Regions from separate parts of the Limnohabitans sp. Hippo4 genome, predicted to be linked through region 2. Evidence: predicted binding sites of a transcription regulator. Region 2 holds the regulator's gene; each other region holds the start of a gene.
The links. Region 2 encodes FNR, which switches genes on or off when oxygen is low (the NO sensors DNR and NnrR bind a similar motif). Its sites were predicted from a motif close to TTGATNNNNATCAA; they were not measured.

Region 1 (10,185 bases), on a different contig from region 2:
TGACTTTGACGCAGATTTCAATAGCATCAACTTATTCACAAGGAGAATCAGATGCAAACTCGTCGCGAGACAATCAAACAGAGCATGGTGGTTGCAGGCTTGCTGGCTTCTGCTGGCTTCCCTCAATTTGCTCACGCAGCCTTTAACAAAACCGGCTTCGATGCCAAGTCGGTTCAAGACGCAGTGAAGGCCTACGGCGGTGGCGCCATTGCTGAAAGCAAAGATGTTTCCATCACAGGTCCTGACATTGCAGAAAATGGCGCTGTGGTTCCTTTGGGTGCCAGCACCACATTGCCAGGTGTCAAGCAAATGTTGGTCTTGGTCGAAAAGAACCCCGCAGCATTGGTGGCCATGTTCCACGTAAGCGATGCTGTCGAAGCCAATTTCTCTACACGTGCCAAGATGGGCCAATCATCTGATGTCTACGCTGTGGCCATCATGGCTGACGGCAAGGCTTTGTTCGCCAAGAAAGAAGTCAAAGTCACTTTGGGTGGGTGCGGCGGTTAAGCCCTTCACACCTTAGTTCATTTACATATATCAGGAGAAAAAAATGGCAGATCCAATGCGCATTCGCGCCCAAGCCTCTGGTGATAAAGCAACTGTTCGTGTTCTGATGAGTCACGAAATGGAATCCGGTCAGCGCAAAGATGCGGCTGGCAAAACAGTACCTGCATGGTTCATTCAAGAAGTTTCTGCGACACACAACGGCAAACCCGTTTTGGCCGCTGAATGGGGACCCGCTGTATCCAAAAATCCATTTTTGCAATTTGCAGTCAAAGGCGCTAAAGCCGGTGACAAAATTGCAGTCACATGGAAAGACAGCAAGGGTGACACCCGCACCGACGAAGCCACGGTGTCCTAAGTAACCAAGTTGCACATCAAGGGTGAAGCGCAATCTTCACCCTTTTTCAGTTTTTGAAGTTGACACATTGAGGCGCACATGAAGCAAAAACTCTCCTTCTTTTTGGCTGCAGGTTTAATGGCCCTCAGTCTCAGCAGCTTGGCTCAAAAAACCGCCAGTCAAGGCATTGACGAATACCGCGCCATGTTGCAAGACGGCAACCCTTCCGACCTGTTCGAGGCCAAAGGCGAAGGTTTGTGGACTCAAAAACGCGGCCCCAAAAATGCATCGCTTGAAAAATGTGATTTAGGCAAAGGCCCTGGTGTCTACAAAGGCGTCTTTGTCGAGTTGCCCAAATATTTTGCAGACACTGGGCGTGTGCAAGACATGGAGTCGAGGCTGCTCACCTGCATGGAAACTTTGCAGGGCTTCAATGCCGCCGAAATTGCCAAGACGCCCTTTGGCAAAGGTGAACAAGTCAATGTCACGGCCTTGGCCACTTGGTTGGCCGCCGAATCCAAAGGCATGAAATTCAACCTGTCGCAAGCCCACGCGTCCGAGAAAACTTTTTATGAAGTTGGCAAACGTCTGTTCTTCCAACGCGGTGGCCCGCATGACTTTGCCTGTGCCTCTTGCCATGCAGAAGATGGCAAGCGCATTCGCCTGCAGGATCTGCCCAACCTCACCAAAAATCCGGGTGATGGCATTGGCTTTGCCGCATGGCCAGCCTATCGTGTCTCGAATGGTCAGATGTGGGGCATGCAGCAACGCCTCAACGATTGCTACCGTCAGCAGCGCTTCCCCTACCCTGGTTTTGGCAGTGATGCCACCATTGCCTTGGGCGTTTACTTGGGTGTGAATTCTCAAGGCTCTGCGTCCATTGCCCCCGCCATCAAGCGCTAAATCGGAGTCCATGCAATGAAACAAATGAATTCAAAAATTCGTACCAGCCTGGCTCTCGCAACGGTTGCGTTGTTGGCTGTTGGATGCGCCTCGGTGCCCAGCGCATCAGACCTGAAAGCGCTCACACAGCAGATTGTGAAAGCCTCATTCCGCGATGAAGGCATCGTCAAAGCCAGCATCTTGGCCAGCACCGATGAAACCAATCAGGCTTGCAGTGAAGCCGATGCCAACGGCAAACCCTTGGATGAAAAAACAAGTCAAGCCCTAGAAGCCGCCAACTTAAAAACCATCAAGTGGCCCAGCAATGGCAAGTTCCTAGGCGATTGGAAAGAAGGCGAGAAGATTGCTCAAAACGGTCGCGGCCTCACCTTCACGGATGATGCCAAAACGGTCAATGGAGGCAATTGCTACAACTGCCACCAAATGGACCCTAAAGAAATTTCCTACGGCACCATTGGCCCCAGCCTCTACAACTACGGAAAAATTCGCAGCGTCAGCAATCCCGACAGCCCTGATGTCAAACTGATTGTGGAATACACCTGGGGCAAAATTTGGAATTCCAAAGCCTACAACGCTTGCTCCAACATGCCACGTGCGGGTCACAACGGCATCTTGTCGGAAGATCAAGTGCGTCACTTGGTGGCATTGCTGCTGGACCCTCAATCTCCCGTCAACAAATAAAGCCGTTTTAAAACCCGGGCGATCCGGGTTTTAAATGCCTATATATATTAGCGAAGACAAAAGTATGAACCTCTCTAAACGTGAATTTATGCAGGTCATGGGCGCAGGCACCATGGCCGGTTTGGGTATGGGCACTTACGCAGAGGCAGATGCTGCAACAGCCGCCAACGGTCTTTATGACATTCCCAAGTTTGGCAATGTATCGTTCCTGCACATGACCGACTGCCATGCGCAACTCAAGCCGATTTATTTCCGCGAGCCCAGCATCAATTTAGGACTGGGCAGCATGAAAGGCAACCTACCACATTTGGTCGGTGAGCATTTGCTCAAGTTTGCCAACATTCGGCCTGGAACTTCTGAGGCCCACGCCCTGACCTACCTGAACTACGAGAAAGCCGCAGCACGTTATGGCAAGGTCGGCGGCTTTGCGCACTTGGCCACCTTGGTCAAGCGCATGAAAGCCAGCCGCCCAGGTGCCTTGTTGCTCGATGGCGGTGACACATGGCAAGGTTCAGGCACATGCCTTTGGACCAACGGCCAAGACATGGTGGACGCCTGCAAATTATTGGGCGTAGACGTGATGACGGGCCACTGGGAATTCACACTGGGCATGGACCGCGTGAAAGAAATTGTTGAAAAAGATTTTGCCGGCAAAGTTGAGTTTGTGGCGCAAAACATCAAGACCCAAGACTTTGGCGACCCCGTCTTCAAGCCCTACGTCATCAAAGAAATCAATGGTGTGCAGTGCGCCATCATTGGCCAAGCCTTCCCCTACACCCCCATTGCCAACCCACGCTACATGGTGGCCGATTGGGCCTTTGGCATTCAAGACGAAAACATGCAAGCCATGGTGAACGAAGCCCGTGGCAAAGGTGCGCAGGTGGTGGTGGTGCTCAGCCACAACGGCATGGACGTTGACCTCAAGATGGCCAGCCGCGTAAGTGGCATCGACGCCATCATGGGCGGCCACACACACGACGGTATGCCCGTGGCCACCTTGGTCAGCAACAAAGGCGGCAAAACCATCGTCACCAACGCGGGCTCCAACGGCAAGTTCTTGGGCGTGCTCGACTTTGAAGTCAAAGAAAAACGCGTCACCGATTTCCGTTACAAGTTGCTGCCCGTGTTTTCAAACATGTTGCCCGCCGACAAAGAGATGGATGCGCTCATCACCAAAATTCGTGCGCCCTACGAAAGCAAACTGAACGAAAAACTGGGCATCTCTGAAGGCCTCTTGTATCGTCGCGGCAACTTCAATGGCACGGGCGATCAACTGTTGGTCGATGCTTTGATGGATGTTCAAGGTGCCGAGATTGCGTTCTCGCCTGGCTTCCGCTGGGGTACCACCCTGTTGCCAGGCCAAGCCATCACACGCGAATGGCTGCTCGACATGACGGCCACCACTTACTCTTACGCCACCGTCACAGAAATGACAGGCGAGACCATTAAAACGGTGCTTGAAGACGTTTGCGACAACTTGTTCAACCCAGACCCCTACTACCAACAAGGGGGTGACATGGTGCGTGTGGGCGGTTTGCAATACCACTGCAACCCCACCGCAGGCATGGGCAAGCGCATCGAAGAAATGCGCCTGAACGGCAAGCTCATTGAGTCTGGCAAAAAATACAAAGTGGCTGGATGGGCTCCCGTTGCCGAAGAAGCCCGCACGCAAGGCAACAAGCAAGTGTGGGAAGTGGTGGAGCAATGGCTCAAAACCCAACCCAACGGCCGCATCAAGCCCCGTCAACTGAATGCACCCAAGATCACGGGCGGCTTGCCCAACCCAGGGTACGTGGCCTAACAGGAGTCTTCTCATGACCCACTTCAAAACGAAACAGCACGCAACGCCGGTCTTACCGCGTCGCACTTTTTTGGGGGCATCCGCCATCGGTGCGGGGCTGGTGGGCATGTGGCCAGAGCTGCAAACTTTTGCGGCCGATGTGCAAGACTTTTTGGTGGGCCCACCGGTTAAAGACATTCCGCCCATCCAACTGTCCAAGCATGTGTGGATGATCTTTGCACCCGATGGATTTCCCACGCCCGAGAATCGCGGCATGATGTCCAACGTCACCTTTGTGGTCACCACTGCGGGCGTCATCATTTTGGATTCCGGCAGCTCTTTACAAATTGGCCAGATGGCCATTCGCATGATCAAAAAAGTGACGCCTTTGCCTGTGATTGCAGTTTTCAACAGCCATTTCCATGGCGACCATTGGTTGGGCAACCACGCGTTTGCCGAAGAGTACGGCGCACAGTTACCCATCTACGCTTTGGGCAAAACACAAGAAACCATCAAGGGCATCGAAGGCAACACTTGGCGCGTTTTGATGGAGCGTTGGACCAATCAGTCTTCGGCTGGCACCAAGGTTGTGCCGCCCAACAAGGTGGTCACCCACGGCCAAAAGTTCAAATTTGGCGACGTCGATTTGGTCATGCATCACTATGGCCGCGCCCACACAGATGCCGACTTGTGTGTTGAAGTGGTTCAAGACAAAGTCACCAGCGTGGGCGACATTGCCATGGCCAACCGCATTGCCAACATCGATGACGGCTCTTACCCTGGCACCTTCAAGTATTTCAAAGCGCTCAGTGACAACGCAGGCCAGCAATTGTGGCTGCCGGGTCATGGTCAACCTGCCAAAAATTTACTCGAAACCTATGGCCAGTTTTTGGCGGGCATTTGGGAGCCCTGCTTACAAGCCGTCAAAGATGGCAAGTCAGAGGCTGAAGCCAAACAGATGGTTCTCAATGACCCGCGCGTGAAAAAACGTGCCACAGACATGCAGGGCTTTGAGAACAACATTGGCAAGTACACCAGCCTTGCATATTTAGAAGCTGAAAAAGAAGCTTTCTAAACAGAATGGTCACATATCGGCTGCTGACAGATTGGATGAGTCACAACGAATTGCGAATAAGTTAGAAAGTAATCGATGCAACAATTGATCAAAGAGTATTGGCCGTTTGTACTCTTAATTCTGTGGTGGACTTACAAATGGTGGCACGCCAAACAAGTGAAGTCAGAGCTTCCAGTTCTGAAGAGTGCAGGCGCCACACTTGTCGATGTTCGCTCCGTAGGCGAGTTTGCCAATGCCAATGCAGCCGGCACTGTCAACATCCCTCTGTCTGAATTAAGCAGCCGATTGAACGAAATACCCAAAGACAAGCCAGTGGTGGTGTGCTGTGCCAGCGGCACCCGCAGCGGCATGGCTAAACTTCTGCTGCTCAAAAACGGATACCGCCAAGTTCACAACATAGGCAATTGGAGCAACCTGGCATGACTCAATTTTCTAACCCATTGGCGCGTTGGAATGAACGCTTCTCCTCGGACGATTACCTTTTTGGTGAAAAACCCAATCAATACTTGGCTGACAAAACACCCTTGCTTCAAAGAGGCAAGGCCTTGTGCATTGCCGATGGTGAAGGCCGTAACAGCGTTTGGCTTGCATCGCAAGGTTATGACGTTGATGCATTCGACTTCTCACCCATTGCCATTGCAAAAGCTAAGCAATTGGCTGCCAAACATCAGGTAGCGGTCAACTTTCATTGCAGCGACTGGCAAAGTTTTGATTGGCAAGCCAACCAGTACGACACCATTGCAGGTATCTTTTTTCAATTTGCCGATCCAGAAGCACGTACAGAAATATTTACAAAATTAAACTCTGCACTTAAGCCTGGCGGCACTTTGATCATTCAAGGATATGGCAAAGACCAGATGCAATACAAAACGGGTGGGCCTGGCATTCTTGAAAATCTATACGACGAAGACTTGCTGCTGAGCGCTTTCAAAGGCTACAAGGTCCTAGACATCAAAACCTATCTGGAAGTAGTCGATGAAGGTCCGGGGCACAGTGGTATGTCGGCACTGGTGGGCTACATCGGGCAAAAACCTAACCCATAGGTTTAAGCAGAAAAGGTTTCCCAAGCTTTGAGCGCTTCTGCAGCGTACATCAATGCAGGGCCACCGCCCATGTAGACGCACACGGCCAGCATCTCTTCAAGCTCTTGGCGTGTACAACCCAACTTCAATAGTGCTTTCACATGAAAGCCGATGCAGCCAGAGCAATGCTGCGTGATACCAATGGCCAAAGCAATCAATTCCTTGTGCTTGGTACTGACTTCACCTTCCGCCATGGCGCTGCGTGCCAATTGCCCAAAACCTTGCATGACATCGGGCTGAGATTGACGAAAAGGTGTGAGGCTTGCATTGATGTTTTGAATCAGCTCAGCATGCTCAAAGGTACTCATGAGATCAGTCTTTCTAGCAAGTCTTAGTCAAAGGATGGGGCAACTGGTTTTTCAACATGAAAGCCTGCTGCTTGCCATGCATCAAAACCACCCGCGATTGAACTTACATTTGAATAGCCCATTTCTTTCAATGACTGAGCACACAGTGCAGCCCTGCCACTGGTTTTGCAATACAGAGTGATTTTGAGATCGCGCGATTGATATTGCGGATTGGCTGCAAGCTTGAACTCCAACATGCCGCGTGACATGTGAATAGCACCAGGTAGATGGCCAGACTGAAACTCCTCAGCCTCACGAACGTCAATTAACACGTCATTTTGAGCAATCACAGCAGGCGCTTTGTCAATTGGAATTTCAAGAACCGTTTGTTTTGCGGCCAATACCAAGTCGTGAGGTGTTTTCATTTTTCACTTCGCTTTAATCAATTCAAGTGCTTTCAAATATACCCCCTTAGGTATTTGCGTGTCCAGCATTTTTGCGAATTAAATGTCTACAAAACTTAACGCAGATCAAAGAGGACTGATGACCGTCCTAGCAAGATGGACACATTGACATTGACATTGCTATTTCAAAACACTCTGAAGGAGAAAAAAATGAAATTGTTACACGACTTGTTTTTCACAGACTACGGCCTGATGAGCTTCATCGGCATCGTGTTCATGATGGGCATGGCGGTATTTTTTCTAAGGCTGTTTTTGTCAGGAACACCCCCCAAATCCTGATCACTTTTGCAATCAGGCAGTTTGAAGTGCTTGTTCGTTCTGGATGCGATACAGCCGTCCCGATTTGTCCAAGGGTTCTATCACTTGCTCGCGAACCAGACCACTCACTTCACGGCTGACGGTTTCTAATTTGAGGTCCATCATGGCACCCATGTCTTCACGAGAGAACATGCTGCTTTGGTTTGGCAAATCGTCATGGCGCATTTTCAGAATGAATTTTGAAACCCTTTGACGCGCAGTTCCAAAGTTCAAATCGGCCAACCAATCGTCTGCCCCTTTTAACGCTTGCTGCCATTTCTGCATCAATCGGTTGTGAAGTCTGGGTGACTGCGTGCTAAGTTTGTGCATCACGCCCAACGGAATTCGACAGACTTTGACATCATTGAGTGCCACGGCCTCTGAATCGTATTGCCCCGTGGCCAATGCCTCAATGCCCACCACATCACCCGCACGCAACACGCGAATGATGCGCTCTCTGCCATCGGCTGTGGAGCGAACCAACTTGACCATGCCTTGGCGCAGCGTGAACACGCCCAAGGCTTTGTCGCCTTCTGAATAAAGCAGCCCTCCAACCGGATAGGCCATGTCATCAATGGGCGCGTGAATGAGCCCAAAATCATCCTCATTCAAATCGGCAAACAAAACCAGATCGCGAATGCCGCATGAACGGCAATCGGAAGTACCTTTCCAAGCTGATTCAACATGAATGGGGATCATTTGATTTTCTCAATTCACAAGTCATGAATATAACCCTCGCAATGCCCTGGCGCACAGCACAAAGCCACTCAAGCACAAGAAGCCGTAGATAAAGGGGCGAAGCACAGCTGCTGAAATCCGCTTAGAAACCCAATGTCCAAGTCCAACGCCCAATAACGCAAACGGCATCAAGCTGGCCAGCGCAGTCCAGAGCGCTACTTCCGCCAAGCCACCTGTTGCGCCTACCATGCCAAGCGCGATGGAAGACAATCCAATGATGGTCATGGGCATGGTCGCGCGAATTAGAAACGGATCGGCCACGCGCTGCGACAACCACGACATGACCACAGGCCCTGCCGTCCCAAACATGGTTTCTACCAAGCCCATGGCAAATCCTGCAAAGTGCAAGCCAGATGAACTCACGCGAACAGCTGTTGCCGCGCCGCTCAAGCCTTTCCAACCGATAAAGATGACATAGCCGCCCAAGATCAACAAAAGCCACTCACCCTGAGTCCAGCGAATTAACCCAATGCCCGCCAAGGCACCGACCACCACCGAAGGCAGCAAAGGCGGCAACTCACGCCACATCACCTGCTTGAAATTCAGACCCGTGTGCAAAACAGCTGCAGGCACATCGATCAACAATACCAAGGGCACCACAAATGCCAGCGGCCAATGCCATGCCAACAAAGGCACAATGATCAATGCTGAACCGAAGCCAGCCGTGCCCAGAACAAAATAGCCTGCAAAAATCACGGCCACGGAATAGAGGCTGATGTCCATGACTTTAGCTTTAAGAAAATTTGCGTTGACGCTCAAGCATGCGCAATTGCGTGCAACACCGCATGCGCAATCACGCAAGACGCATCGACGGTCATGCTTTTGGAAGCGATGGCCTGAACCACTTGCTGCGGTGCCAGTAAATTGAACTCCGCCACTTCACCATCTTGGTTAACCGGCTGAACATCGGCAGGCACCACCAAGTTGTAGACCCACAATGTTTCGTGATGCCAACCCCTGGCCACCGAGCGGCAGGTGGTCACCTGGCCATTGGCAACAGCCGTCGAGGCTAGCGCCTCCGACAAACCAGCCTCTTCTGCCATTTCTCGAACACAGCACAGCTGCAAGGACTCGCCCACGGGCAAACCGCCTGCCGCAATGTTGTCAAGCATGCCGGGATCCGTTGGTTTGGTGAGAGAGCGCCGACCACACCACACAAAACCGTCTTCGGTGAATCCATTGACATGCACCGCATGGCTGCGCAAACCAAAGAACCGATAGGCTGCGCGCTCCATTTCGAATGCAGCTTGGTGTGCATTTGTTGGCTCGATACATTGGCCATTGAACATGATTTCTGAATCGGGCCAGAAACTGAATTTTTCATTGCGCCAGCCGGTCACATGTCCGAGGTCACGCAACTCAATCGCCAAACTTTGCAAAGCTGCGCTTCGAGTAGCATGCGTATGCTCTGGCGTATCCCACACCAAGCCATGCGGCACACTTGTCCAGTCTTTGCGAATGGACAGAATCACTTTGGCATGGGCCGGTGTGAGATAACCCGCAGGAGAATGTGCGCTGCCCAAATACCAAGGCATGGCATCCTCTGGCAAGGGCTGTTTGGCCTGCTGCAGACATTGCTGCAGCACCTGCCGATCAGCATCTCCCAAAGCTTGCAGAAATTTTTGAATGCAGCTTTTCATCAGTGCGCTTGATCCCAATTCAGGCCCACACCCACTTCAGCGAGCAATGGCACCTTGAGGACGGCTACATCCGCCATCCATTTCGGCACGGCCACTTTGAGCCATTCCACCTCGTCCTCTGGCACTTCAAACACCAATTCATCGTGCACTTGCATGATCACTTTGGTTTTGCGTTGCTCACGGTCTATGCCTTCTTGGACGGCGATCATGGACAGCTTGATTAAATCAGCAGCTGTGCCTTGCATGGGCGCATTGATGGCTGCGCGCTCGGCACCCGCACGCCTTGGACCGTTGGGCGAATTGATTTCAGGCAAATACAAGCGACGGCCAAACACCGTTTCAACGTAGCCTTGGGATTTGGCCTGCTCGCGCGTCTCGTCCATGTAGCGCTTTACGC
Region 2 (10,185 bases):
GCCATGAAACCAGTTGATGAACTGGCCTTCAAGCGCAAATCTGGCGTGACGAAATACGCATAGCCTGCATACCAGGTGCTTGCGTTGCCAAGGTCAGAGTACTGATCGCGACGCACATTCAATTGCCACTGCTGATTTTCCAGTTTGGCTTGATAACCCAAACGCAATGAATTGAGGGTGCGCTCGGACAAACTGTATTCGGTATCACTCGCCAATTTTTGACGCGTGTTTTCATACCCCGAAGTGATCGAATGATTCGGCCAAAGTGTCCACACGGCACCCACTGCAGAGGTTTGCGACTGTGAGTTCACAAAGTAAGGATAGGCCGTCACGGCGGCGTTGAGCTTGTCTTCTTGCTGCCCCACAGACACATCCCACTGCAAATCTTTGGAAGCCTTGTAAGAGCCATTCAGCAAGACGTTGCGCAACACACTCTTGGATTCATCGGCTTGGTTGGCAGGTCCCCACTGGCTGTCGTATTGCACCGTGGCATGCGTTTCGCGCAGCATCAAACCCATGCGACCCGCTTCGAATTCTTGCGACAAGTTCACAGCATGTGACGTGTGGCTGTAACCATCGCGATCGGGGTTGGTGCCAAGCCGTTGCAAGGAATTGATGGCGTTGAAGCCTTTGCTTTCTGTTGTTTCAGTAGACGCATTCACACCAAAACCAGAAGCCCACTTTTGGCCCGCACTGACCTGGGCGCTTCTGAAGCCCTCAGAGCCCACTTGCCCTGAAGCCTCTAGCCATGGGCCTTTCAAGCCCTCGCCTGCATTTTGTCGTGTGAAGATTTGAATCACACCGCCCAAAGCAGCACTGCCGTACAGACTCGACACATTGCCACGAACCACTTCGATGCGCTCAATGCCATTCAAGGGCAAATGCTCCAGCGCGGCCAAATTGAAATTGAGGTTGTTCATGGGCAAGCCGTCCACCAACACCAAGGCGTGACGCGACTCTGCACCCCGCATGAACAAGGAAGCCACCCCACCCATGCCACCCGATTGGGTGATTTCCATGCCCGCCAAGTTTTGCAAGAGCGTCGGCACATCTTTGGCCTGCGAACGCTCAATGTCAGCGCGTGTCAGCACCGACACATCGGGCAGTGCATCCTGGGCGCGCTGCATGACGCGGCTGGCCGTGATGACGGTGTCTGGTAAAAAAGTTTGTGCCAATGCGTGAGAGATCGCCATAGGCGACACGGCCATGCTGGCAACGAGGACTTTGCAAGTGAGTTTCATGGATAACCTAACAGTTTTGTGTTCTCACCGCCTTCCCCGACAGTGCATGAACGTACGGTTCTCCGTGAGGAAAACCACCTTGTTGGCCGGTATCCGGGCTAAGCAGATCGACCTCCATCACCTTCCCAAATGCCTGTTTCAGGGCACTCAGTGGCGATTGATGAAAGCGGGGCTTTGAAAAAGCCCGTCTGCTGACCGTTGCGGGGGCAGCGCAGGTGGAGTTAACCCCGAGGGGGATGGCTCTCCTGCTTCCCGTTGAACTGAAACTTGCGAACCAAGTCTCGAGCACCAACAAAGTACATTGTAAGATGTCACCTTGCACCAAGCCTACAATGCTAGAAATTACAATGGCTCTGACATGACGAACCCCACCACCGTCGACCAGATTGCAGAACGCGTCGAGCACCTCTTGCTCAGGCACGAAGAATTGCAAAAGACCAATGCACTGCTGCTGCAGCAGGTGCTGGCAGTTTCCCACGAGCGCGACTTGCTCAAGTCCAAGTTGGCCGCCGCCCGTTCTCGCGTAGACGCCCTGATTGAGCGACTGCCCCAAAACTCCTCTTCTGACACCGACGCATGAGCACCAAACAGCTTGAAGTTCAAATCATGGGCCAAAGCTACCTGCTGGGCTGCCCAGTGGGGGGAGAAGATCGCCTGTTGGCTGCCGTTGACAAAGTCGACCAAGCCATGTGCAAGGTCCGCGACGCCGGCAAAATCAAAGCACGTGACCGCATTGCGGTATTGGCAGCCCTCAATCTGGCCTTTGAACAAGCCGAAGCCCCGCCTTCGGCTGACAAGCAAGCCTCCGCTACTGAAACCCCCGAAACCACCGCAGCCCTGAGTGACTCCGATCACGAACGCTTGGGTCAGCTGTTGAAAAAACTGGATCAGGCCCTCCACCAGGATGGTCAACTGATTTAGTCTCACAAGCCCGGCTTTGAGTTAAGCCTACAATCGCGCTGTCTGCAGTGCATGCTGGGCTTTATATTTCCTTGAACCAATGCTCTTAGAGCCCGGGCTTGGTACATTGTCTGGTGAGCGTGATCGTCTCGCGTCAGATGAACCCAACGCCAGTCTGCCCTCGCCCACCTGAACCCCGGTTCAGGATGCCGGTCCAGTGGCACTTGCAGACACCTTATTCAATCATTTCTCAAAGCCCTTCTTATGTTTTTAGAACCTACCCTCATCGCTGAACTGGCCGCACTGGGCCTGCTCACTGGATTTTTGGCGGGACTATTGGGCATTGGCGGCGGCATGGTCATGGTGCCCTTTCTCACCCTCATGCTGGGCGACGAAGGGGTTAGCGCCGATTTGGCCGTCAAGATGGCCATTGCCACCTCCATGGCCACCATCATCTTCACCTCCATCTCCAGTGTTCGCGCGCACCACAAAAAAGGCGCTGTGCGTTGGGATCTGGTCAAAGGACTGGCCCCGGGCATTGTGATGGGCAGCTTCTTGGCCAGCATGGGTGCTTTTGCCGCACTCAAGGGGTCTTATTTGGCGCTGTTCTTTGCGCTGTTTGTCGGCTTCTCTGCCACTCAAATGTTCTTGGACAAAAAACCAGCCCCCAATCGCCAAGTGCCAGGCACGCCCGGCTTGTTAGGCGCTGGCGGTGTCATTGGCTTTTTGTCGGGCATGGTAGGCGCCGGCGGCGGTTTTGTCAGCGTGCCCTTCATGACTTGGTGCAACGTGGCCATTCACAATGCTGTGGCCACCAGCTCAGCATTGGGCTTCCCCATTGCTTTGGCCAACGTCATTGGCTATGTGGTTGCAGGACAAGACGTCCCCAATTTACCTGAGCACAGCTTTGGTTATTTGTGGCTGCCAGGTTTGGTGGTCATCGCCAGCTGTAGCGTGTTCATGGCCCCCATGGGTGCAAGTGCGGCGCACAAACTTCCTGTTAAACAATTGAAGCGCACATTTGCCTTCGTGCTGTATTTGCTGGCCGCTTACATGCTGTACAAAGGTTTTACGGCCTAAATCACCGTCAGGTCACGCACCAAGGGGCTTGGTTGTGCGCCAAGCCCATCCACAAGGCCCAGCCCGATGTGCAGGCCAGCGCCAGACCCGCCAGGCGAATGCCCCAAGCACCGTCCCCAAGGGTTTTCAGCTTCAAGAGCAACCAGGGCGCCAATCCCAAGCTCACGCCACTGCCCAGCGCAAAACAAGCCATGGTGAGTGCACCGTCAAGCACATTGCCCGTGAGGGCCGCCACCATGAGGGCTGAATAAAGCAGGCCGCAGGGCATCAGGGCCCACAAAACACCAACGACCATCGGTGCAATTTTTCCCCAATGGGCATTCAAGCGCCGAATTTTGGCCCAGAGTTGCTGCGCACTTTGATCGAGCCAAACGGGTTGTTTGGCCTGCCAAATCAACAAGAGGCCCAAGACGACGGCCGCCACATGCAACATGCTCCAGACGGGCCTCAAGGCCGCTGACTCAACAGTCAGCCAGCCCAAGGCTTGGACACTGAGGGCCGCCAAGCCGCCCATCAGGCTGTAGCCCAGCCAGCGTCCTATTTGGAAGGACAACAGCGCCCTGTTTTGATTCGCGCCTGCCACCTGCCCCATGCCTGCACAGGCAGCGCCGCACATGGCGACGCAATGTGGCCCACCGGCCAATCCCATGATCAAAGCCGTGAGGGCTAAGGAAGTCTGCATGCAGCGTTAGATGATTTTCGAAAAGCGAGTTCGGTTGCGGTCAGCTTGCAAATACTTGTCAAAGACCATGGCCACACCCCGAACAAAAAACCAGCCCATGGGTGTGACTTGCAATCCGCCATCCGACAACTCTACCAAACCTTGCGTCTGCAAGCTTTCAAGTTGGCTCAATTCACTGGCAAAGTATTTTTTGGCATCGATCAGCCAAGCTTCGTTGAAGGCATCGTACTGAACATGGCCCTGACACATGATAGCCATGATCCAGGCACGGCGGATCAGATCATCTCGCGACAAAGCCAAACCCTTGACGATGGGCAATTGGCCGTTGTCGAGCATGTCGACATACTCTTCCATGGTCTTTGCGTTTTGGCTGTAGGTACCGCCCATGCGGCCAATGGCCGATACGCCAAGGCCGATCAAATCGCAATCGGGCTGGGTACTGTAGCCTTGGAAGTTTCGGTGCAAACGGCCTTGGCGCTTGGCCACGGCCAAGGCATCGCTTGGCAAAGCAAAGTGGTCCATGCCTACATACACATACCCCGCATTCATGAGCGCATCCATGGACCGTGACAGCATGGCAATTTTGCTGGAAGCCACTGGCAATTCAGCGGCCAAAATTCGGCGCTGCGGTTTGAAACGCTCTGGCAAATGGGCATAGGCGTACAAGGCAATACGGTCCGGACGCAGCTCATTCACTTGCTTCAAAGTGCGGTCAAAAGATTCAGGCGTTTGCTTGGGCAATCCATAAATCAAATCGACATTGACCGACTCAAACCCCATCTTGCGTGCAGAGGCCACCAACGCAAAAACTTGGACTGCAGGTTGGATTCGGTGTACTGCTTTTTGCACCTCGGGGTCAAAGTCTTGAACGCCAAAGCTCAAGCGGTTAAAGCCCAATTCAAGCAGCAAAGCCAAGCGCTCGTCATTCACCGTGCGGGGATCGACTTCCACCGAATATTCGCCGCCTGCAACAAAGTTGAAACTGCGCTTGAGCACAGACATCAATTCGCGCAACTCATCATTGCTCAAAAAAGTGGGCGTGCCGCCACCCAGGTGCAACTGGCTGACCGACTGACCTATGCCAATGGACGAGGTGTACAGCTCAACTTCCTTGGCCAAATAGCGCAAGTAGGGTTCGGCTTTTTCGTGGTGCTTGGTGATGATTTTGTTGCAAGCACAGTAGTAGCAAAGCGACTCACAAAATGGAATGTGCACATAGATCGACAAAGGCCTGTTTTTTTGTCCCAGACCTTGATTGCGCAAATCCAGCGCCTGACGCAAATCCTGCTGGGAAAATGCTTCCACAAACCTGTCTGCTGTGGGGTAGGACGTATAGCGGGGGCCTGGCACGTCAAAGCGTGTCAGCAATTCAGGCGTCAAAAAGGACATGCGGAAGTTCCCAAGGCTGGCATATTTATAGGCTTTAGCTAATGTGCCTTTTCAAGGAGCGCCAAAACTTGACTTAAATCAAATTAAGCGTACTTGGGCCCCTTAAAAAAGTTTAATGAAAGCTTGAGATGCGTCAATCGCATCAAGTAGGTATAAGCTAAGGCCTTGACTTGTCGCAATGTCATTTTTCAGAACCGAGAACGCTATGAAACCAGAAATTATCAAAGTCGCATGTTCCAACTGCAACTTACGCGAACTCTGCATGCCAATGGGCCTGTCTGACAACGACCTTCAAAAGCTAGATGAGGTGGTGGCCACTCGCCGCAAAATCAAACGTGGCAGCACCTTGTTCAGCAATGGAGAAAAGTTCACCTCCCTGTATGCCATTCGCACAGGTTTTTTCAAAACTTGCTTGGCGTCCGAAGACGGCCGAGACCAAGTGACCGGCTTTCAAATGGCTGGCGAAATCATTGGCCTAGATGGCATCGTGAACGACCGTCACAGCTGCGATGTAGTGGCCTTAGAAGATGCCGAAGTTTGCGTCATGCCCTTTGATCGCATTGAAGAAATTTCCCGCGAGGTAACCGCCTTGCAACACCATGTCCACAAAATAATGAGCCGAGAAATCGTGCGCGAACATGGCGTCATGCTGTTGTTGGGCAGCATGCGTGCCGAGGAACGTTTGGCGGCCTTTTTGTTGAACTTGGTGCAGCGCTTGCACTCACGCGGTTTTTCACAGTCAGAATTGGTTCTGCGCATGACCCGCGAAGAAATTGGCAGTTACTTGGGTCTCAAACTTGAAACAGTCAGCCGCACTTTCTCCAAATTTGTCGAGGATGGCATTGTCGAAGTGAAACAACGCCACGTGAAAATTTTGGACACCGAGGCGCTACAGCGCATGGTGAATACGCAACCTCAATGCCATTGAGGCACAGTTCAAAGACTTAGCAGCAACCCTTGTCGCCCTCTGCACCTTGCGTGCAATTGGGGGGGCGTTTGTCCACCGGCACAGGACATCGATTGACCTCGAAGGGTGACATGGACAACAGCGTGGTGAGGCTACTCGACACCATGGCCAATGCCCAAAACACAAAAAATGACACGGTGTACACGCCTTGCCTTGACAGGGTCATTTGCTGACCGAACCAATGCATGTCCTCGGGGTCAAACATGCCAAACACCACCAACTCTAGCAAGCCTGCCACCAAAAAGGCGGGCCACACAATCCACATCAGTCTTTGAGCCAGCATGTTTGTCTCCAGTTTTGTTATTTTTTCGAGGCTGGAACGACGCCCGTTGCTGCGTGGTTTCGAGCTTGCAGCGCAGGGGCCATGGCAGCGTCTAATTTTTCTTGATTTTCAATGGCATTGCGTGGGTTCAGTGCCTCAGTTGGCAGGACCGGGTCGGGAATGGTGATCGCCAAGTAAAGCGTCGCAAAAGCCGCCACCACCACCACAGCTGGGCCAGCAATGATCATCCAGACCATGCCAAACGACCACCAAGGCTTGGCTTGGCTCACATTTGAATGCGTCAAAGTGTTTGTATTCATGAAGCGCTCGTTTCTTGATGTGTGAGTCGGATGAAGCTTATCGCGGAATTAAAAAGACAGACTTCTCTTCAAGCAGCGTATGGCCTGTTTCGTTGTCATCCGAAGCTTCAATGGTAAATCGCACAGGGTATGAACCAGGCACGGCGGAATCATAAGGAACTTGAAGTCGAACTGAAACCCAACGTGATTGGGTGGACTCCACCGTCAAATCTTCGGAGTCTGTGAGCACTTTCAGTTCATACATGCCCTCAGCCGTCACTTTGAAATGTTGGCGTTTTTCAGCGGCATTCATGATCTGCAAACGGTACACATTTTCAATGTTGCCGCCGCTGACGATCCGCGCCAATGTTGCCCTGTCGCGAACCACATCCACTTTGAAGGACTTTCGCGTCAGCAAACTGCCAAACAACAAGGCCACGACCAACAACAAAATACCTGTATAAATGAGCACCCGAGGCCTGAAGATGTGCTTCAAGGTTTGCGACGAAGTCCACTTGTTTTGCATCGCATGTTGGGTGGAATATTTCACCAAGCCCCGCGGATATCCCACCTTGTCCATCACGGTGTCACAGACATCGGCACATGCGCCGCAGCCAATGCATTCGTATTGCAAGCCATTGCGAATGTCGATGCCTGTGGGGCAAACTTGCACACACAAAGTGCAATCAACGCACGCACCTAAACTCAGGGTGGCCAAATCTGCTTTTTTGGAACGTGCGCCCCGCGGTTCACCGCGCTCTGCGTCGTACGTGACAATCAGGGTGTCTTTGTCGAACATGGCGCTTTGAAAGCGCGCATAGGGGCACATGTACTTGCAAACTTGTTCGCGCATGAAGCCGGCATTGCCGTAGGTGGCAAAGCCGTAGAAGAAGACCCAAAACACTTCCCAGGACGACATGTTGCCCAAAAAGAATTCCATGCCCAGTTCACGGATGGGTGTGAAGTAACCAACAAAGGTAAAGCCAGTCCAAATGGACAAACCAATCCAAAGGAAATGTTTGTACCATTTCTTGACCAGTTTCTCCAAGGACATGTCTTGAGAGTCAAGGCGCATGCGCGCTGTGCGATCGCCCTCCACTTTGCGCTCTATCCACATGAAAATTTCGCTGTAGACCGTTTGAGGGCATGCATAGCCACACCACAAACGACCCGCGATGGCGGTGAATAAGAACAAAGAAAATGCGGAGATGACCAACAAGCCTGTCAAATAAATGAAGTCTTGTGGATAGAGAACGATGCCAAAAATATAAAAGCGCCTGACACCCAAATCAAAGAGCACCGCTTGGCGCTGCCCCCACTCTAGCCAGGGCAAGCAATAAAAAATAATTTGCGTTAAAAAAACGAACCCCCAGCGCCATTTGGCAAAAATGCCTTGAACACTTCGCGGGTAAATTTTTTGATGGGACGCATAAAGTTCACCCCATGCGCCCTCTTCGGAGGCATCGATCGCCCCTTCTTGGGAAGGAACAATGGGGATCACTTTACGCTTTGTCTGATCTGCAGATTCCAAAACAGTTCTCTTGATGATTTAGCCGCAGATTATTTAGCAGCCGGCTGATTGGAGAGACCCCAAACATACGAAGCCAAGACATGAAGTTGTGGATCTGTGAGTTTGCCTGCTTGTGCGGGCATCTGATTGACCTTGCCGTTGTTGACCATGGCAATGATGGCGTTTTCACCCCAACCATGAAGCCAGATGTCATCCGTCAGGTTAGGCGCACCAATGGTTTGGTTACCTTTGCCATCAGGGCCGTGACAAGCCGCACAGGCTACAAACTTAGGCTTACCCAAAGAAGCGCGCAACGCATCGTGCGGGCTGTTGGACAAACTCAAGACATAGTGCGCCACATTGCGAACATCGTCAGCAGATCCCACAGCAGCTGCCATGGGGGGCATATTACCTATGCGCCCCTTCACCAATGTTTCTTTGATTTTTTCGTGGGTGCCACCGTATAACCAATCTTTGTCGGTCAAATTGGGGAAGCCTTTGCCACCTCGCGCATCAGAGCCGTGGCACTGAGCACAATTGTTCATGAACAAACGATCGCCGATGGCCATGGCTTGGGGATCTTTGGCCACGTCTTCTGGCGGCATGCCAGCAAATTTGGCGTACAAAGGTTCAAGCGCTTGATTGGCTTTGGCCACTTCTGCATCGTATTGACCCGCTGATGACCAGCCCAATTTACCCGCACTGTTACCCAAGCCCGGGTACAGCGCAAGGTAAGCCAATGCAAACACGATGGTGATTAAAAACAGACCCACCCACCAACGTGGCAATGGATTGTTCATTTCACGCAAATCGCCATCCCAAACGTGCCCTGTGGTGTTGTCGTGGGCGGTCATGGCTTTGGCTTTGCCGCTGAAGTACAGCAACAGCAAACATGCCACGATGCCGACCAACGCAATGCCGGCCACATACAAAGACCAGAAATTGCTTGTGAAGTCACTCATTTCAGATTCTCTTTCTATTCGTTGATCTGGGGTCTTCAGTCGTCTTGACCGAAGGGCAGCTTGGCCGCCTCTTCAAAGTCTGCTGAACGACGCTTAGACAGTGTCCACACCAAAATTCCAAGGAACAAGATGAAGGTAAGCACGGTCACAACCGATCGAAGTGTGTTGACATCCATGTTCTGTGCTCCCTTTATTTGCGGTGAATGCCCATGCCTTGCAGGTAGGCAATCACAGCATCCAATTCAGTTTTGCCTTTCACGTCTTCCGTGGCTTTGGCAATTTCTTCGTCGCTGTAAGGCGCACCGAGCTTGCGAAGCCCGTTCATGTGAGCCGGCAAGCTGTCACCATCGACTGGCGCTTTTTCCAACCATGCGTACGCAGGCATGTTGGATTCAGGCACCAAATCACGTGGGTTGATCAGGTGAATGCGATGCCAGTCGTCTGAGTATTTGCCGCCGACACGTGCTAGGTCGGGACCTGTGCGCTTGCTGCCCCATTGGAAGGGATGGTCGTACACAAACTCACCCGCCACGGAGTAAGGACCGTAACGCAATGTTTCAGCGCGGAAGGGTCGAATCATTTGGGAGTGGCAGTTGTAGCAACCTTCACGCACATAAATATCGCGACCCGCCACTTGCAAGGCTGTGTAGGACTTCAAACCAGGCACAGGCTCTGTGGTTGATTTTTGGAAAAACAACGGCACGATTTCGACCATACCGCCGAACAACAACACCACCAAGATCAGAACGATCATCAGGAAGTTGCTGGTTTCAATTTTCTCGTGGGACATGCCACCGGAATTTGAAGGATTGGACATCTTATTTTTCTCCTGATGCTGTTAGGCGTGTGCGGGTGCTGGAATTTGCACATCAACGGCACGGCCATTGGTGGCT
Region 3 (10,185 bases), on a different contig from region 2:
ACCATCAAGCGCTTAGATGGCCAAAGCGTTGCCAATCAGCGTGCTTGGTTGATCCAAAATTTTCAACCCTACCGCGTTGAAAGCCTTCAAAGCACGCCCAATCCTGCAAACGGCTTGCTCACGGCCTATTACGAACCGGTCCTAGAGGCGTCTAAGGTGTCCAAGCCTGGTTTTACAGTGCCTCTGTACAGCCCGCCGGCCAACTTGAAGTCGCGCTCGCCTTGGTACACACGTGAAGAAATTGGCAAATTACCTGCTGCGCAAAACGCACTGAAGGGCAAGGAGCTTGCTTACCTTGCAGACCCCATTGATGCCATGATTTTGCACATCCAAGGTTCTGGCAGGCTGTGGGTGACACAAGCCGATGGCTCGCGCAAGCAAGTTCGTTTGGCATTTGCTGGGACCAATGACCAGCCCTATCAAAGCATTGGGCGTTGGCTGCTGGACCAAAACCTCACCAAAGATGCCACGTGGCCAGGCATCAAAGCTTGGCTTGCGCAAAACCCAAAACGAACGCAGGAATTGCTCGCCAAAAATCCGCGCTTCGTTTTTTTTAAGGAAGAGGCGCTAACTGCCCAAGACGCTTTGTTAGGCCCCAAGGGTGCACAAGGCGTTCCCTTAACGGCAGGGCGGTCCATCGCCGTTGACCCTGGCAGCATTCCTTACGGATCGCCGGTCTGGCTGGTCAGTCAAGGGCCGCAAACCCAGTTACAGCGGCTGGTCATTGCCCAAGACACTGGCAGCGCCATTCTGGGTGCCGTTCGCGCCGATTTTTATGTGGGTTCGGGTGATGCTGCGGGCGAATTGGCGGGCCGTCTCAAACAAGACATGAAAGCATGGGTTTTGCTTCCACGATAAGCTCGGTCGATCTACACTGCGATCCATTGCATTTGAAAGTGGAACACCATGAACGCTCCCTTGCCCGAACATTTGCGCCAAGCATTGGCCAACGTGACACTGGACGACAAATACAGCTTGGCAACCGGCCGTGCTTTCATGAGCGGGGTTCAAGCATTGGTTCGCTTGCCCATGCTGCAACAAGAACGCGACGCACTGGCCGGCAAAAAAACAGGCGCACTGATCAGTGGTTATCGCGGTTCGCCTTTGGGCGGTTATGACCAGGCCCTTTGGAAAGCCAAACCTTATTTAGAAAAGCACAACATTGTTTTTCAGCCGGGTGTAAACGAGGAGCTGGCTGCCACGGCCTTGTGGGGTACACAACAACTTGGCTTTGCACCGCCTGGCAGCAACAAGATGGATGGGGTGTTCGGTATTTGGTACGGCAAAGGCCCAGGGGTAGACCGATGTTCTGATGTGTTCAAACATGCCAACATGGCAGGCACCACGCCCTGGGGGGGCGTGTTGGCGGTTGCAGGCGACGATCACGTCGCCAAGAGTTCAACCGCCGCACACCAAAGTGATCACATCTTCAAAGCTTGTGGTTTGCCCGTTTTCTTTCCAGCTTCCGTTCAAGAAGTACTAGACCTCGGCGTACATGCCATTGGGCTTAGCCGCTTTGCAGGCGTTTGGTCTGGCATGAAGACCATTCAAGAAATTGTCGAGTCCAGTGCAACCGCAGACATCAACGCTGATCGCGTGAAGATCGTGCTGCCTGATTTTGAGATGCCACCAGGCGGTGTGCACATTCGCTGGCCCGATTCTGCGCTTGAACAAGAAGCACGTTTGTTTGATTTCAAATGGTATGCCGCATTGGCTTACATTCGCGCCAATCGCTTGAATCACAACGTCATTGAAGGTCCTCAAGATCAGTACGGCATCATTGCCAGCGGAAAAGCGTACAACGACACGCGCCAGGCATTGGTTGATTTGGGCCTCGACAACGAGACGTGTCAACGCTTGGGCATTCGTGTTCACAAAGTGTCTGTGGTGTGGCCGCTTGAAGCACAAACCACGCGCGAATTCGCGCAAGGCTTGAAAGAAATTTTGGTCGTTGAAGAAAAACGCCAAATCATTGAATACCAGCTGAAAGAAGAGCTCTACAACTGGCCCGATTCAAAACGTCCGCGCATTGTGGGCAAGTTTGATGAGCTCGATGGTGACGATGCAGGCGGTGAGTGGTCCGTGCCGAACCCCATGGCTCACCGCTTGTTGCGTGCCAATGCCGACCTCACACCCACGCTCATTGCCAAAGCTTTGGCACATCGTCTGTTGAAATTGGATTTGCCTTCCGACATTGTGGCCCGCATGAATGCGCAGCTGCAAATCATCGAAAGCAAAGAGCGTTCGCAAAACAGCTTGGTTTTAAACCCCGCTGCCGATCGCATGCCCTGGTTTTGCTCTGGTTGTCCTCACAACACCAGCACCAAAGTGCCTGAAGGCTCACGCGCCATGGCAGGCATTGGTTGCCACTTCATGAGTTTGTGGATGGACCGCAGTACGGTGGGCTTTACCCAAATGGGCGGTGAAGGCACACCTTGGATTGGTCAACAACATTTCAGCAACGAACAACATGTGTTTGCCAACATCGGCGATGGCACTTACTTTCACAGCGGTATCTTGGCCATTCGCCAAAGCATTGCGGCAGGCGTGAACATCACCTACAAGATTTTGTACAACGATGCCGTTGCCATGACAGGCGGCCAACGTGTTGGTGAGCGCGCAGAGGGGCACTCGGTTGTTCAAATTGCACAAAGCATGCGTGCTGAAGGTGCCGTGGTCATCAAGGTGGTCACTGACGAACCTGAGAAATACAACGGTGTTGCATTGGCGGAAGGCGTGTTGGTTCATCACCGTGATGAATTGGATGTCATTCAACGGGAATTGCGTGAAGTGAAGGGTTGCACGGTCATCATTTACGACCAAACCTGTGCCACTGAAAAACGTCGCCGCCGCAAACGCGGCACCATGGTCGATCCGGCTGTGCGCGTGATGATCAATGAATTGGTCTGTGAAGGCTGTGGCGACTGCGGTGTGCAATCGAATTGCCTCTCCGTTGAACCCTTGGAAACAGACTTCGGGCGAAAGCGCACGATCAATCAAAACACGTGCAACAAGGACACCAGTTGCCTCAAAGGTTTTTGTCCCAGCTTCATCAGCATTGAAGGTGGCCAACTGCGTAAAAAATCCAAAGAACAAAAATTCAGTCCCGCGCAATTGCCGGCTTTAAACCTGCCACGCTTGCCTGATTTAAGTTCTTCGTTCAACGCTTATGGCATTGTGGTCGCCGGCGTAGGCGGCACGGGAGTGATCACCATTGGTCAATTGTTGGGCATGGCAGCCCACTTAGACGGTTTGGGCATCGTGACACAAGATTCTGCAGGTTTGGCACAAAAGGGCGGTGCCACTTGGAGCCATGTGCTCTTGGCCAAACATCAAGATCACATTCAAACCACACGTGTCAGCATGGCAGCCGCTGATTTGATCTTGGGTTGCGATCCCATTGTGAGTGCAGGAAAAGAAACCCTGTCTCGAATGCGGCAAGGTCGAACGCATGTGGCTTTGAATTCTCACAGCACACCCACAGCAGCATTTGTGAAAGACACTCAATGGGTAAACCCAGCTGAAAGTTGTGCTCAAGAAATTGCAAATGCCGTTGGCTTGGAAGGTCTCGCTGCATTTGATGCAGACAAATTGTCTGCACAACTAATGGGGGACACCATCTACATCAACCCCATGATTCTGGGATATGCCTGGCAAAAAGGTTGGATTCCATTGAGCCTAGAAGCTTTGCAACGCGCCATTGAATTGAATGAAGTGGCTGTTGCAAACAATTTGGCAGCCTTTGAGTGGGGCCGCCATGCAGCGCAACATTTAGAGGCTGTTGAAGCCCTTTTAACGCCAGCACAAGTGATTCAATTTAAAAAGCGTGATCGCTTAGAAGATTTGATCGCGCAACGTGTTGAATTTTTAACGGCTTATCAAAATACGGCATATGCCAAGCAATACGAAAATTTTGTGGACCTTGTCAAGCAAAAGGAGCAAGCTTTAGGTCAATCTTTGTTGACTGAAACTGTGGCGCGTCAATTGTTCAAATTGATGGCTTACAAAGATGAATACGAAGTTGCCCGCTTGCATACCGACAAACAGTTCCTAGAACGCGTTAAAACCCAGTTTGAAGGCGATTTCAAAGTTTTCTACCACTTAGCCCCTCCATTGATTGCAAAACGCAATGAGAAGGGCCATTTGATCAAGCAAAAAATGAGTCCTTCCACATTGCTGGTTTTCAAAGCATTGGCGCATTTCAAGTTTTTGCGTGGTACAGCTTTCGACATCTTTGGCAAAACTGAAGAACGTCAAACTGAACGCGCATTGATTCAGGAATACAAGGATGCTGTGTCTGAAGTCATTGCATCTTTAAAGGCTGACAACCATGCATTGGCTGTCCAAGTGGCCAAGGTGCCAGAGCAGATTAAAGGTTTTGGTCATGTGAAAGAGCGAAACTTGTCTGCTGCGATGGTGCAGTGGCAAAACAGCATGGATGCGTTCAGAAAATCAATTTAATTTGATTGCTGACTTTGTCTCTGTATTCTTCTTTTATATAGATTAATACATAGTAGTAGTAGATAGAGAGGGGCTTGTCTTGTGGACAAGTCCCTTTTTTCTTTACAGATCAATGCATTGGATCATTTTGAAGGGTGTGCATGGCACTGCAATCTTGGTGTCACGCCAGAATGAACAAGTTTTGAATTTTTTAATTTCTGTGGATAACTGTTCGGTTATCCAAAAATTGTCCACAAGTTTATGCGTTGACAATTTTATTTTTCAAGGAACCACTGGATCCCTGCTTTTGCAATGAAACCCACCATGCCAAAAGCCAATCCTAGGAAAAGAACAAAGGTTCCAAATTTTCCAGCTTTGGATTCCCAAGCCAATTGACCAATGATGAACAGCATGTACAGCATGAATGCTGTTACACCAAAGGTCAGCCCATAGGCGGCAATTTGTTCTTCAGTCAGTCCCCAGATCATGGATGCATTTTGTCATGGTGTCCCATGGGTCCTTGTTTCATGAATTTGTGGGTGTGTGCATCAAATACTTTTTGCTGAGCAGGGTTCAGGCTTGCATAAAAGGTTTTGGTAGCTGTCATGCGTTTGTTCATTTCTGCATCCCTCTCACTCTTGAACGCCATCATTTTGTCAATTCTTTCTGGCGTGGTCATTTTTTCCATCTCAGCTGGCTGGGGCCTTGCAGGACGTTTCATCGGCGTTTTCATTTCTCCAGAAAAAGCATTCCATGCACTCTCTTGCGTTGAATCCAGTTGCAATGCAGATTTCAGATCATTCAAATGTTTTTGATGCCTGGCTTCACGGTGTGCTTCCATTTGCGCACCTCCCATCATAGGACGAACACCTTGAGGAGAATTTGCAGGCTGCGCAAAGCCAGCTAGGTGAATGCTTGATGTGATCAAGAGGGCGGTAGAAAGCGCAATGCGGCGAAAAGTAGTCATGAGATCTCCTTTGAGTCAAAGGCCTCAGATTTGTCGAAGCAAGGTTTGCATGACTTGTCAGAGGGCTACCTGCAGTCTGGCAATTTCATGTGTCCCTTCTTTGCAGAAATTGTCACGAATTGTAAAGACCAGCCCTGAAATCGTCGACCGCTTGAATGAGTTCGTCGCGTGTGTTCATCACAAAGGGACCATATTGGGCAATGGGCTCGTTCAAGGGTTGCCCAGCAATCAACAAAACTTTGCTGCCTGCAGCAGCTTGAATTTCAACCCCTTCGCCTTCATTTCGCAAAATGGCCATTCGGTGCAGTGCCACGGGTGATTTTTCTCCGGGGCTGATGACATTCACACTGCCTCGGTAGACAAACAAAAACGCATTGTGCTGGGTTGGCAATGCTTGTTGAAATGAAGCGTCATTTTCAAAATGAATGTCCAAATACAAAGCATCGGTTGGAAATTCAGCAATGGGTCTTTGGACTGCTCCACGGATGCCATGTGATTGGCCTGCTATGACACGAACTTTGATACCGTCGTGCGTTGAAAACTCTGGGATGTTTTCAGTTTGAATGTCTTGGTAGCCAGGCTTGCACATTTTGTCGTGCGAAGGCAAATTGAGCCAAAGTTGAAAGCCCTCCATCACACCATCTTCTTGCTCCGGCATTTCACTGTGCACCACACCTCTGCCTGCGGTCATCCATTGAACGCCACCGTTTTGGAGCAAGCCCTCATGGCCAGCACTGTCTTTGTGACGCATGCGGCCAGCAATCATGTAGGTCACGGTTTCAAAGCCACGGTGTGGATGGTCAGGAAAGCCGCCACCATAGTCTTTGGGATCGTCACTGCCAAAGTTATCGAGCATCAAGAAAGGGTCTAAGCGTCGTTGATGCGCTTGTGTCAGCACGCGTGTGAGCTTGACGCCGTCACCATCACGTGTTGCTTGACCTTGAACTTGTTGTTCGATGCGACGACCTTGAAAAGATGTGGGCGGTGTGTTCATAAGACAAGATTTTGCATGTTTTTCTTGATCTGCATCATTTTCCAAAAGTGCAATTCACAGCAAACTGGGTTTGTTTGTGAATCAGACTTTGAGGCCGTTTGGCAAAGAAAGCAACAGATCTATGAAAAGAAGAAGCCTTCACATCATTCGCGATGAGCACGCCTCGTTGGCTGCCATGCTTCACTCGATGTCGAAACTGTTAGAGCTTGGACCCGCAGAAGATGCCGCACAATTTTTCGATGTGATGCGCGCGATGTTGTTTTACATCGATGAATTTCCTGAGCGTTTGCATCACCCCAAAGAGTCGAATTTGTTGTTTCCTAAGCTTGCCAAAAAAGCACCGGAGGTGAGAGGGGCCATCGATCGTCTTGAACGTGATCACATGCACAGTGAAAAAGCCGTGCGCGATTTGCTTCATTTGTTGCTGGCTTGGGAAATGGTGGGAAGCTCCCGCAAGGCCGCCTTTGTCGATGCCTTCGGCCCTTATGTCGAGTCTTATCTCGACCATATGCGCTTAGAAGAGACCGTGATCTTGCCAGCGGCACAAAGCGCGCTGACAGACGAGGACTGGTTGGAAGTAGACCAAGCCTTTGATCTCAATGCGGACCCTTTAACTGGCAAGCATCTACCAGGCCCTGCATTTGAAAAACTCTTTAGCCGAATCGTGAGCAAAGCGCCTGCACCCATTGGTTTGGGTTAATGTGCACAGGCACTGTCAAATTTGATCAGTGGGCTTTCGGCAGCGTTGGGTAGTCTGTGTAGCCCGCTTCTTTGCCACCATAAAACGTTGCACGATCAGGCGTGTTGTAGGGGCCGTTTTGTTTCAAGCGTGCACCCAAGTCTGGATTGGCAATGAAAGATTTTCCAAAGGCAATCAAATCGGCATCGGCTTGCAAGGCTTGATCGGCCAAATCGCGCTCGTAGCCATTGTTCAGCATCCATGCGCCTTTGCCGCCCGCCTTTTGGTAGGCCGCTTTCATGGCTTTGTAATCAAAAGCGTGATCGCCTTGTTGGTAATCCCTGGCGGCACCCGTTGAGCCTTCAATGACGTGCACATAAGCCAAGGCCAAGGTGCCTAAGAATTGTGTGACGTGTTCAAACAAGGCCTGCGGCGCGGCATCGCTGGCATCATTGGCCGGCGTCACAGGCGAAATTCGAATGCCGCAGCGACCTGCGCCAATTTCTTCGCAAACAGCAGACATCACTTCTTTCAGAAGCCGAGCGCGATTCTCAATGTTGCCGCCGTATGCATCTGTGCGATGGTTGCTGTCAGCGCGTAAAAACTGATCGATCAAATAGCCATTGGCCGCGTGTACCTCAACACCATCGAAACCTGCAGCGATGGCATTGCGAGCGGCTTTGCGGTAATCGTCCACGATGCCAGGCAGCTCGTCTAAGCGCAGTGCGCGAGGCTCGGATGTTGGCACAAAGCTGGGGACACCGTCCACGATCAATACTGTCTTTGATTTGGCCGTGATGGCAGAAGGTGCAACGGGTGCTTGACCGCCGGGTTGCAAGCTGGTGTGTGAAATTCGGCCAACGTGCCAGAGTTGCATCACGATTTTTCCGCCTTTGGCATGAACGCCTTGCGTGATGGCTTGCCATGCATTGACTTGTTCAGTTGACCAGATGCCAGGGACATCGGCATAGCCTTGACCTTGGTGGCTGATGGCAGTTGCTTCTGTGATGATGAGGCCTGCGCCGGTTGCGGGGTTGGCGCGTTGCGCATAGTATTCAGCCATGAGTGCATTGGGCATCGCGTTAGGTGCTCGATTGCGCGTGAGCGGCGCCATCACAATCCGTGAGGCCAATTGAAGTGCGCCCGCTTGGCAAGGTTCGAATAAGTTTTTCATGTCACAAAGTATCAGGTTATGGACGTCGCTGGGCTTGGCTGTGAGCGTGTCGATGGCGGCCGCGGTGTCATTGGGCATGACGCGGTTTGCCTACGCACTCTTGTTGCCGCCCATGCGAGAAGATTTGTCGTGGACCTACACCTTAGCAGGTGCGATGAACACTTTCAATGCGCTGGGCTATTTGGTGGGTGCGCTGCTGACACCTTGGGCGCTTAAACGCTGGGGCGCGGTGCGTGTCTTGATTGTGGGTTCTGTCTTGGCTTCTTTGTTGATGGCCATGACGGGATTTTTCACGCAGGCTTTGTATTTGTTGTTACAACGTTTTTTGGCGGGTGTGGCAAGTGCGGCTGTGTTTGTATCCGGTGGATTGTTGGCGGCAAGACTGGGCGCGCACTTGCCTTCTCAGTCTGGCTTGCTGCTGGGCATTTACTATGGCGGCACGGGTTGGGGCATTGTCATTTCAGCGTTGTGTGTGCCCGCGGCCATCGGACTGTCTGCTGCCCATCATGCGCAACACACCTGGTCATGGGCTTGGTGGTGTTTGGCGTTTGTTTGCGCCATCATCAGTGTCGCGCTTTATTTGATTCGATCACACTTGAATCATTGGATGCCAGAGTTGTCGACGGCTGCGCCTGCGCCGTCAAACGAACATCAAGCCTCATTGCCGACGACAACGTTGAGTGCACCCTCTCAGCCCGCATGGCGTGTTTGGACACCTGGCTTGTTGGGCTACGGCCTCTTTGGTGTGGGATACATCGGTTACATGACCTTTGTGGTGGCGGTCTTGCGTGAGCAGGGGGCGCCCTCGGCCAACATCACGTTCTTTTATGCAGCCTTGGGTTTGGCGGTGGTGGCGTCTTCCAGAATTTGGGCGGGGCTTTTGAATCATTTCAAAGGTGGCCAAGCTTTGGCTATCTTGAATGCTTTGTTGAGTGTGGCCACGCTCATTCCTGCGTTGACCTCTGCATGGCCGGCCATGTTGTTGTCGGGCATTTTGTTTGGCGGTGTGTTTTTGTCCGTGGTGGCCTCGACCACCGCCATGGTAAAACACAACTTGCCAGCCTCGCAATGGGCCTCGGGTATCAGCGCATTCACCGTGGTGTTTGCGGTGGGGCAAATTGTGGGACCTACTGTTGTGGGTTGGATTGCCGATGGTCCTGGTGGTTTACAGCGGGGTTTGGTTTTCTCGGCCGCGGCGTTGTTGCTAGGCGCTTTGGTGGCGTGGCAACAAAAACCGCTTCAGTCTCAAACGTCGTAGCCCGGATTTTCTCGGTTCAATTTGCGCAGCAAAGAGGGCCACACAAACGAGCCCCCCAGGCCGCCTGTCTGAACCTTCATCGCATGCGACACCCCGCTCAATATTTGGGGATTGACGGACGTTAGATCTGTCGGTGATGTTTGTCCCGACAATGCGTCCACTTGGATGCGGCACGTGTTCTCAAATGTGTACATCTGCAAGAAAGCATCTTGGATGGATTTGCCGACCGTTAAGAGTCCATGGTTGCGCAACATCAAATAATTGGCCTCGCCTAGATCGGCTTGCAACCTGGTTTTTTCATCGTCACGAATGGCCACGCCTTCATAGTCGTGATAAGCCAGTGACGCCAAGACAAAAGTGCTTTGTTGGCTGATGGGCAACACACCGTGTTTTTGTGCGCTGACGGCCACGCCTGCCCGTGTGTGGGTGTGCAAGACACAAGCCGCATCAGGACGCGCTTCGTGCACGGCGCTGTGAATGACAAACCCGGCTGGGTTCACTGGGTGCGGATTGTCTTCGTCCAGTTTGTTGCAATGCATGTCGATCTTGACCAAGCTAGAGGCGGTGATTTCATCGAACATCAAGCCATAGGGGTTGATCAAAAACTGGTGTTCTTCGCCCGACACAGAGGCGGGTAATTTGGCGCTGATGTGTGTGAACACCAAATCACTCC

Region 1: a site for FNR is predicted at 7,170-7,183, ahead of B9Z46_RS03430 (DUF3149 domain-containing protein). Genes of this name have one in related genera too.
Region 3: a site for FNR is predicted at 6,426-6,439, ahead of B9Z46_RS11280 (hemerythrin domain-containing protein). Genes of this name have one in related genera too.

The regions. Positions count from the first base shown of each region.
Region 1 covers NZ_NESE01000001.1:738,997-749,181, forward strand. Annotated here, with positions in the region: gene soxY (thiosulfate oxidation carrier protein SoxY) at 52-507, shown strand; gene soxZ (thiosulfate oxidation carrier complex protein SoxZ) at 551-862, shown strand; gene soxA (sulfur oxidation c-type cytochrome SoxA) at 941-1,744, shown strand; gene soxX (sulfur oxidation c-type cytochrome SoxX) at 1,760-2,425, shown strand; gene soxB (thiosulfohydrolase SoxB) at 2,490-4,226, shown strand; gene B9Z46_RS03405 (MBL fold metallo-hydrolase) at 4,240-5,280, shown strand; gene B9Z46_RS03410 (rhodanese-like domain-containing protein) at 5,356-5,703, shown strand; gene B9Z46_RS03415 (bifunctional 2-polyprenyl-6-hydroxyphenol methylase/3-demethylubiquinol 3-O-methyltransferase UbiG) at 5,700-6,323, shown strand; gene B9Z46_RS03420 (carboxymuconolactone decarboxylase family protein) at 6,326-6,670, opposite strand; gene B9Z46_RS03425 (rhodanese-like domain-containing protein) at 6,694-7,074, opposite strand; gene B9Z46_RS03430 (DUF3149 domain-containing protein) at 7,264-7,392, shown strand; gene B9Z46_RS03435 (Crp/Fnr family transcriptional regulator) at 7,405-8,109, opposite strand; gene B9Z46_RS03440 (sulfite exporter TauE/SafE family protein) at 8,131-8,871, opposite strand; gene B9Z46_RS03445 (NUDIX hydrolase family protein) at 8,904-9,788, opposite strand; gene polA (DNA polymerase I) at 9,788-10,185, opposite strand, start outside.
Region 2 covers NZ_NESE01000002.1:507,304-517,488, reverse strand. Annotated here, with positions in the region: gene B9Z46_RS07930 (TonB-dependent receptor domain-containing protein) at 1-1,241, opposite strand, end outside; cobalamin riboswitch at 1,308-1,549, opposite strand; gene B9Z46_RS07925 (DUF904 domain-containing protein) at 1,600-1,821, shown strand; gene B9Z46_RS07920 (cell division protein ZapA) at 1,818-2,162, shown strand; gene B9Z46_RS07915 (sulfite exporter TauE/SafE family protein) at 2,406-3,221, shown strand; gene B9Z46_RS07910 (sulfite exporter TauE/SafE family protein) at 3,229-3,903, opposite strand; gene hemN (oxygen-independent coproporphyrinogen III oxidase) at 3,910-5,292, opposite strand; gene fnr (fumarate/nitrate reduction transcriptional regulator Fnr) at 5,498-6,220, shown strand; gene B9Z46_RS07895 (hypothetical protein) at 6,237-6,542, opposite strand; gene B9Z46_RS07890 (nitrogen fixation protein FixH) at 6,560-6,841, opposite strand; gene ccoG (cytochrome c oxidase accessory protein CcoG) at 6,879-8,351, opposite strand; gene ccoP (cytochrome-c oxidase, cbb3-type subunit III) at 8,381-9,292, opposite strand; gene B9Z46_RS07875 (CcoQ/FixQ family Cbb3-type cytochrome c oxidase assembly chaperone) at 9,328-9,468, opposite strand; gene ccoO (cytochrome-c oxidase, cbb3-type subunit II) at 9,483-10,109, opposite strand; gene ccoN (cytochrome-c oxidase, cbb3-type subunit I) at 10,131-10,185, opposite strand, start outside.
Region 3 covers NZ_NESE01000004.1:55,933-66,117, reverse strand. Annotated here, with positions in the region: gene B9Z46_RS11305 (murein transglycosylase A) at 1-858, shown strand, start outside; gene B9Z46_RS11300 (indolepyruvate ferredoxin oxidoreductase family protein) at 907-4,461, shown strand; gene B9Z46_RS11295 (DUF2788 domain-containing protein) at 4,716-4,928, opposite strand; gene B9Z46_RS11290 (Spy/CpxP family protein refolding chaperone) at 4,925-5,407, opposite strand; gene B9Z46_RS11285 (pirin family protein) at 5,520-6,401, opposite strand; gene B9Z46_RS11280 (hemerythrin domain-containing protein) at 6,523-7,101, shown strand; gene B9Z46_RS11275 (alkene reductase) at 7,127-8,254, opposite strand; gene B9Z46_RS11270 (YbfB/YjiJ family MFS transporter) at 8,253-9,512, shown strand; gene B9Z46_RS11265 (class II aldolase/adducin family protein) at 9,500-10,185, opposite strand, start outside.